DNA from 2 places in the Solibacillus sp. FSL H8-0538 genome. Region 1 is predicted to be linked to the other one. Evidence: predicted binding sites of a transcription regulator. Region 1 holds the regulator's gene; the other holds the start of a gene.
The links. The regulator LexA, encoded in region 1, represses DNA repair genes until DNA is damaged. The targets are predictions, from matches to a motif close to CGAACATATGTTCG.

Region 1 (4,146 bases):
GGAGCTGTCATTGGTTTTGGTATCTTGTTGCTGATCGCCATTATTTCAAACGGTGGCATGGGCGGCGGCGACATTAAGCTGTTCTTCGTCATCGGATTAGTGCTCGGGACGATGCATACCTTACTAACATTATTCCTCGCTTCCGTCATTGGTATGGTAGTCGGCATCATTGTTTTAAAAGTGCGCGGCCAAGGACGAAAAACACCTGTACCATTTGGACCGTCTATCGCATTAGCAGCCGTTCTTGTTTATTTTTACGGAAATTCGATTGTGGATTGGTATTGGCGTTTCTTTTAATCTTGTTTTAATTTTAGCTAGTGGATAATTTTTACTGAAAAATGCAAATTGACCAAATGAACATACGACATAACCGCAAATAAGTGCCAGTGACACTTAATATCAGATAAGTTGTATCTCAATTCTACCAATTGAGACAAATCGCGTTTAAAACATCCATCTCTCGAAAACAGGGTGAGAAAATTTCCTTTCTAATGAGATAATAAAGGGGATTTTTAAATCACCACTAGAAAAACAATAATGAAAATTAATTAGCTGTAAAAAATCATCTGTCATGGCGACACAGGAATTTTTACATGGCCTTTTAGTAAATAATTTAGTTATTTCCTTTATGAGGAGCAATATAGAAATGGTTCCTCTGCAAGTTGAAGTTAAAAACCAAATTATTAACGTGCGCTTGTGCTTATTATTAATAGATTACCGATTTAATTCTATATTTCATGTGGTATATATTGTTATAGTAGTAATGTAGAGGCTCATCACCAAAAGTCGGGGATGACAATAAAAGTAGAATGATTGTTGATTGGAGTGGCGGCTGGCGACTCCTAGGGGATTAGCGTTCTAGATGAGACCCTGGACTGAGCGTAGCGAGGGAAGCGGCTCATCGAACGCCCCCTGGAAAGCGTCCAGCCAGAACGAAAATCAACCCCAAGATACGGTGTTGAACTAACATAGAGGTAATAATCATAAAAAAGAGGTGGTATTATGAAGCCGATAATCGGTGTCACGATGCATACGGGAGACGGAAAATTTGAAATAAATAATGCCTATGTCAAATCGATTGAACAGGCAGGAGGCATTCCATTTTGTTTACCGCTCATTAACGAAGCAGATGTAGGGCGCATTTTAGATAAAATTGATGGACTACTGCTAATTGGCGGGCATGATATTGACCCTTATTTGTTCGGACAGGAACCGCACCCGAAGCTAGGAGTGTTTTTTATACAGCGTGATGCTAGCGATATTCGCATAGTAAAGGCTGCTTTTGAAAAGCAAATGCCGATTTTTGGGGTTTGTCGTGGTCATCAAGTACTAAACGTCGCTTTTGGAGGCACGCTCATTCAGGATATTAATTCGCAGCTAGAAAATGTGCATGCGCATCGACAATTATCTGGGCGCCAGGAACTAACGCATTCTGTTAAAGTAACAGGAGAGAAACTTAGAGAAATTTTTGGGGAATCGACAATCCGTACGAATTCATTTCACCACCAAGCTGTTGATGAATTAGGTGAAGGTTTGGTTGAAGCAGCGGTTGCTTTAGATGGTGTGAATGAGGCCATTGAGCATAAGGACCACCCATATTGCATTAGCGTACAGTGGCATCCTGAGGAGTTAGCAGCAACAGGGAATGAATTAGCTCAAAAGTTATTTAGTAGCTTTATAGAGGCATCAAAAAAATAAAAGCAGGCAAATCCGTAAATGGATTTGCCTGCTTTTTAACGCTATCTAGGCATTCGCGCACACACTTGAGGTCGGCCAGCGCTTATCGGGTGTTAACCGGCGCAAATGCACCAATCTTTTTATTAATGAACGCGGCGGTATAAGCCGACTACTTTACCTAAAATCGTTACTTGGTTTACTAAAATCGGGTCCATTGAAGAGTTTTCTGGTTGCAGACGGAAATGCGTTTTTTCTTTGTAGAAACGTTTTACCGTTGCTTCATCATCCTCAGTCATTGCAACAACAATCTCACCGTTGTTTGCTGTAGAACTTTTTTTCACGATTACATAGTCACCGTCTAAAATTCCAGCCTCAATCATTGATTCTCCCATAACCTCAAGCATGAATAATTCATCCTCTGAGCTACCATACGTATCCGGTAGTGGAAAATACTCCTGAATATCCTCGATTGCAGAAATCGGTACCCCGGCAGTTACTTTCCCGATTAATGGGACATGGATAACGCCTTGCTTTGGTACTGAACTTTCATCCTGATCTAATATTTCAATTGCGCGGGGCTTTGTAGGGTCGCGACGAATAAGACCTTTACTTTCTAAACGAGCTAAATGCCCGTGGACAGTTGAACTTGAGGCAAGACCTACAGCTTCACCGATTTCACGAACTGATGGCGGATAACCTTTTGAACGAACTTCCTCTTTTATAAAAGCTAGAATCGCTTCTTGTCGTTTTGATACTTTTGTCAACTTGCTCACCTCTCTAATCTATGTAGTCTAATTTTATTAATAATAGTATAACAGTATGCGAACACAAAAGCAAACATAGGTTCGAGAAAAGTGTTGACAAAAACATGTGTTCGCTTTATTATGAGAACATACATTCCGAACAAACATTCTAAAGGGGTCGAATTTGATGAAGTGGTTGCAAGAAAATAGCGTAGTATCAATGTTTTTAGCGTTTTCTATTGTTTTTATTACATACATCTTAGTGACAGACGAACATATAGCACAATACGAACAAATTGAAATCGAACACGGTGACACTTTATGGTCGTTAGCCGATCAATATCGTGGTAAAATGACAAAGCAAGATTGGATTAGTTATGTTACAAAAGAAAATCATCTGACGAGTGAACATATAGTCATTGGGCAGTCTTTATCTGTTCCAGTAGAAAAGGAATCACAATATATCGTTCAGCAATCCAGTCCTGACGAACACCATTCAGTAAAAGTAGCGAGTGAGAAATAATGAAAAACAATAATGAGGCTGTATTATATTGCCGTGTCAGTACAGAAAAACAAACCCAAGAGTCATCGTTAGTACGCCAAGAAGAAGAACTGTCTCGTTACGCAAAACAGTTAGGCTATAACGTCGTGAACATCTTCAAGGATCAGCAAAGCGGCTATGATGTAGACCGCGAAGGCTTACTTGATATGATGGATTATATGAAGGCAAATGCCATCCATGCGTTATTTGTGCAGGACGAGACGCGTTTAGGGCGCGGGAATGCACGAATGGCCGTTCTTCATTTATTACAAAAAAATGATGTGACCGTTTTTTCATTAAATGAAGCGGGACCATTAGCATTAAATGAAATGGATACGATGTTACTAGAAATTTTAGCGGTTGTGGAGGAGTACCAAAGAAGACTTCACAACGCAAAAATTCGTCGTGGTATGAGACGCGCTGTAGAAAACGGCTACAAACCCGAGGAAAACTTAAAAAACCGTGGCAATTTAGAAGGCCGTGAACGAATTGAAGTGCCAATTGAAGAGATCGTCAATTTGCGTCAAAAGGGCCTCACATTTTTAGAAATCGCTAGCACCCTATCAGGACTCGGCTATCAAGTCAGTAAAGCGACCATTCACCGAAGATACACTGAGCATATTGAAAGACTTGAAGAGTAAACACTTGCACTTCAAGTCTTTTTCTCATACCTTTGTATTATTGCAATTATGAAAGGTGAGACAAATATGTTATCAAAAGAAAAACTTGCTCGTATTAATGAACTTTCGAAATTAGCTAAAGAAGGTAAATTAACAGAAGAACTAGCAAAAGAGCGTACAGCGCTGCGCAAAGAATATTTAGATGTTTTCCGTACAACGATGCGTGACACAATCGAGCACGTTAAAGTAGTCGACGAAAAAGGCAATGATGTAACGCCGGAGAAAGTAAAGCAAGTAAAAGCGCAAAAAAATCAGTTATTAAACTAAGGGCTCCGCGCGATAATCTGTTTTTGCTTTTAATAATGAACAATGAAAAGTGCTTCGTCGTAGCAAAAACCTTAGCCGTAGCACGATGTGTGTCAAACACGGAAGCTACCACAGCCAATAACTCCAATAGAGGTTTTTATTAAAATTTCGATTAATATGGCACATTTTTAATTAAGTATGACATATTTAGCAAAACGTTAAAGGAAAGCATTGTTTTCTTGTACAAACTTGACTAAAC
Region 2 (4,146 bases), 690 kb from region 1:
CAGCTACTCTTAATAAGAGAAAAACATTATATTTAAAAACTAATTAATGTAAATATACAGACTATTTAGAACAAAATCAATATAAAATTATATTTTTCTGAAAAAACTTTATTTTAAGATAGTTTGTTGTTAAATAGAAAAAAGCACATCTTATGGGAGGGATGTGCTTTTCATAACTATTTGACGATGACTTGCTTGAATAAATTTAATTTTTCTACGCGGCGTACAGCTTCACGCATACGATCCTCATTTACAAGTAGACCAACGCGCACATAGCCTTCACCGTATTCACCAAAGCCATTACCAGCAGCAACGGCTACGTCTGCCTTTTCTAATAGTAAATTTGCAAATTCCTGGCTTGTGTAGCCTTCTGCAACAGGCAACCATGCAAAGAACGAGCCTTTTGGTGCCGTAATGTTCCAGCCGATGCGGTGCGCTTCTTCAACGAGTATATTGCGGCGGCTTTCGTATGTTGTCCGTAAAGCTTCAACACAGTCCTGTTCCGCATTTAATGCCACTGCTGCAGCATGTTGCACAGCGGGGAACTGGTTACAAAATAGATGATCTTGAATGATATTGATTGCTTCAATTATTTTGGCATTGCCGACAGCAAAACCAATGCGCCAGCCTGCCATATTATATGATTTTGATAATGTATACAGCTCGATGCCGACATCTTTTGCACCGGCCGCTTGTAAGAAGCTCGGAGGACGAACGCCGTCAAAGCCGATTGCACCGTACGCAAAGTCATGCGCAACGGCAATATTATTTTCCTTCGCAAACGCTACTGTGTCTTCAAAAAAAGCTAAATCTGCTGTGCCCCCAGTTGGATTGTTCGGATAGTTTATGTACATCAATTTTGCTCGCTCGCGTACTTCTGGAGAAAGTACCTTGTAATCTGGTAAAAATGCATTCGCCTCTTCAAGCGGCATCGTATCAAATTTCACGTCTGCAAGTGCAACTCCTGATAAATAATCCGGATAACCTGGGTCTGGCAACAGCATATAATCGCCAGGATTTAAAATTGCCATTGGTAGCTCTACTAAACCAATTTTTGTTCCGCCTAAAATCGCTATTTCTGTGTTCGGATCAATATCCACGCTGTATTCACGTTTGTAAAAATCAGCGGCTGCCTGTTTAATTTCTGGGATACCGCGGAACGGAGAATATTTATGCGTTTGCGGATCCATCACTGCATGCTGCAGGGCTTCAACAATATGACCTGGTGTTGGTTGATCAGGATTGCCTTGCCCTAGATTAATAATATCGCGTCCTTCCGCAAGCGCTGCATTTACTTTTCCAACGAGTGCAGCAAAAAATTGCGGAGGGAGTTGCTGTAGTTTTTTCGAAAATTCCATGTACATTCACCTTTTTCAGAATATAATAAAAATAGTACTGTTATGGTAGTCTTTTTTTAGCGAATAGTAAAGTGTATTTTTAGGTTATCCGCATAAGAAAGTATAACTTTTGGAGATGTCTAGGCATTCGCGCTTTTGCTAAGAGGTCGTTTTAATTCCTTGGGTGTAAACGGGTGCGAATGCGCTTTTTTAGTAGATAAGAAAGTATAACTTTCTTATCTACATAAGTAAGGACATCATCTCGCCCTCTATTGGGCGAGATGTGTCTTTCTAAATAAAAATGTCTAGAGGTGGGGTTCTAATGAAAATCGGATGTATCCAATTAAATGTAGGTTTTGGAAAAGTAGAAGAAAATTATGCGCGCGCAGAGAAATTTATTCGCGAGGCGGCGGCAGGTGGAGCAGAAATCATCGTACTACCTGAAATGTGGAATACCGGCTATGCACTTGAAAAATTAGGGGAGCTTGCAGATGTGAACGGTGAGCGCACGCAAAAATTTTTAAGTGAACTGGCACGCGAATTACACGTACATATTGTTGGCGGTTCTGTTTCAGTGAAGCGCGGCGATAAATTTTACAATACGATGTACACGTTTAATCGCACAGGCGAGCTAGTCGGCGAATATAGCAAGGCGCATTTGTTCCGCTTAATGGACGAGCATTTGTATTTGGAGGCGGGGGATGCAATGAACCGCTTCCAGCTTGACGATATTGAAGCAGCGGGTGTGATTTGCTACGACATTCGTTTCCCGGAATGGCTACGCTCGCATGCACTGGATGGCGCGAAGGTATTATTTATTCCCGCACAGTGGCCAACACCCCGTATTGATCACTGGAAAACGCTATTACAAGCGCGTGCCATTGAAAATCAGTGCTTCGTTATTGCGGTAAATCGCATTGCGAGTAAGGTAGAAAACTTTAACGGGCAGTCGATGATTATTGAGCCGTGGGGCGAGGTCTTATGGACAGGCGCTGATGATGAGGAGTTAGCCATTATCGACGTTGATTTTTCAATTGTTGATGAAGTGCGCAGCCGCATCCCAGTATATGATGACCGTCGCCCGGGATTATATGAAGAAGTAGTAAAACAATCAGTTCGTAAATAATTTAGAGAGACAAAGTCGGAGCAATTCGATTTTGTCTTTTTTAGTGGATAAGAAAGTATAACTTTCCCATCCACATAAGTAAGGACATCAACTCACCCTATTTTGGGCGAGTTGTGTCTTTCTAATCGTTAAGGAAATTATCAAATTTCGCCTTGTGGATACCATTTAAATAAGTAAATGCAACGCCCAGGCGAAAGCGCTAGCCTCTCGAAGTCGCGGTCTGTCCTCGGGCGAAAAGCGCCTTCACTTTGGATTCTCTAGCGCTTTTGTTACTTCTCGCCCCAAAGTGCGGCTATTCGCTAAAAATTCCCACTTGCCGTCTTAAGCGTCTCATTTTAAAATAGGAACAAATGTTCTGTTGTTGGGTATCATATAGTAGAAAGAGGTGAGACTATGTATGAAAATGCTCCGAATCGTTCCGTTATTTGTATTGATATGCGCTGCTTTTACGCCAGCTGCATAGGGCTTCTTGAAAATTTAGATGTGATGAAGGTGCCGATTGCTGTTGTGGGGAACTTTAGCCAAAAGGGAAGTGTTGTGCTCGCTGCGTCTCCACCGATGAAGGAGCGCTTTCACATTAAAACAGGCTCCCGCTATTATGAAATTCCGAAGCATCCAGACATTCGTTTATTTGAGCCGAAAATGGAGTTTTTCGTTAAAATTTCGATGGAGATTACGCGGCTCTTAAATGATTTTGTACCGAAAGAGGCGATTCATGTGTATAGCGTGGATGAAAGCTTTGTCGATTTAACCGGTACTGAAAAATTATGGGGACCACCTGAGGAAACGGCGAAGTATATGCAACAGCGCATTTACGATCAGTTTCAAATTCCGAGTGCAATCGGGATGGGACCGAATATGCTCATGGCAAAGCTTGCTCTTGATATTGAAGCGAAAAAAACAGACTTTGCGAAGTGGACGTATGCAGACGTACCAACAAAGCTCTGGCCTATATCACCACTAAGTGACATGTGGGGCATCGGCAGGAGAACGGAGCGCACACTAAATAATATGGGGATTTTCTCGGTAAAGGATCTCGCGCATACAGACTTAAAAACGCTCGAGAAACGCTTTGGCATTATGGGCAACCAACTGTATTACCATGCGTGGGGCATTGATTATTCAAAAATGGGCGCGCCCATTATGCAGGGGCAAATTAGCTACGGCAAAGGACAAATGCTAATGCGTGATTACCGCAGCCGAAAAGAAATTTTAACGGTTATTTTAGAGATGTGTGAGGATGTAGCAAGACGTGCGCGCGAGGCACAGCAAATCGGCCGCACAATTTCTCTTGGACTTGGCTACAGCAAAGATGCATTTGGCGGGGGCTTCCACCATTCACGGACGATTTACGAGCCGACGAACGATACGATGAAAATTTACAAAGTGTGTGAGCGACTACTCGATGAATTTTATGCTGAACGACCAGCACGTCAGCTATCGATTGCACTGACAAACTTAGAAAGTGAACATTCAATGCAGCTGAGCCTTTTTGATGATCAAAAATGGAGGAAGCGAAAACTTGGTGCGGCGATGGATAAAATTCGTACGAAATATGGCTCGACGTCAATTTTGCGTGCAGTGTCATATACAGAGGCGGGAACAGCGCTCTCTCGCTCCGCATTACTAGGAGGACATAAAAAATAGTGGCAGGTGGAGAAGATGAACCGAGATCGAGGAACA

Region 2: the regulator LexA is predicted to act here: its motif matches at 2,807-2,820, upstream of MHH87_RS02335 (Y-family DNA polymerase).

The regions. Positions count from the first base shown of each region.
Region 1 covers NZ_JBBOPI010000001.1:1,190,365-1,194,510, forward strand. Annotated here, with positions in the region: gene MHH87_RS05445 (prepilin peptidase) at 1-297, shown strand, start outside; gene MHH87_RS05450 (gamma-glutamyl-gamma-aminobutyrate hydrolase family protein) at 1,003-1,698, shown strand; gene lexA (transcriptional repressor LexA) at 1,821-2,441, opposite strand; gene yneA (cell division suppressor protein YneA) at 2,608-2,943, shown strand; gene MHH87_RS05465 (YneB family resolvase-like protein) at 2,943-3,602, shown strand; gene MHH87_RS05470 (DUF896 domain-containing protein) at 3,669-3,908, shown strand.
Region 2 covers NZ_JBBOPI010000001.1:495,773-499,918, forward strand. Annotated here, with positions in the region: SAM riboswitch class I at 1-19, opposite strand, end outside; gene MHH87_RS02325 (pyridoxal phosphate-dependent aminotransferase) at 177-1,358, opposite strand; gene MHH87_RS02330 (carbon-nitrogen family hydrolase) at 1,660-2,463, shown strand; gene MHH87_RS02335 (Y-family DNA polymerase) at 2,857-4,110, shown strand; gene MHH87_RS02340 (YolD-like family protein) at 4,126-4,146, shown strand, end outside.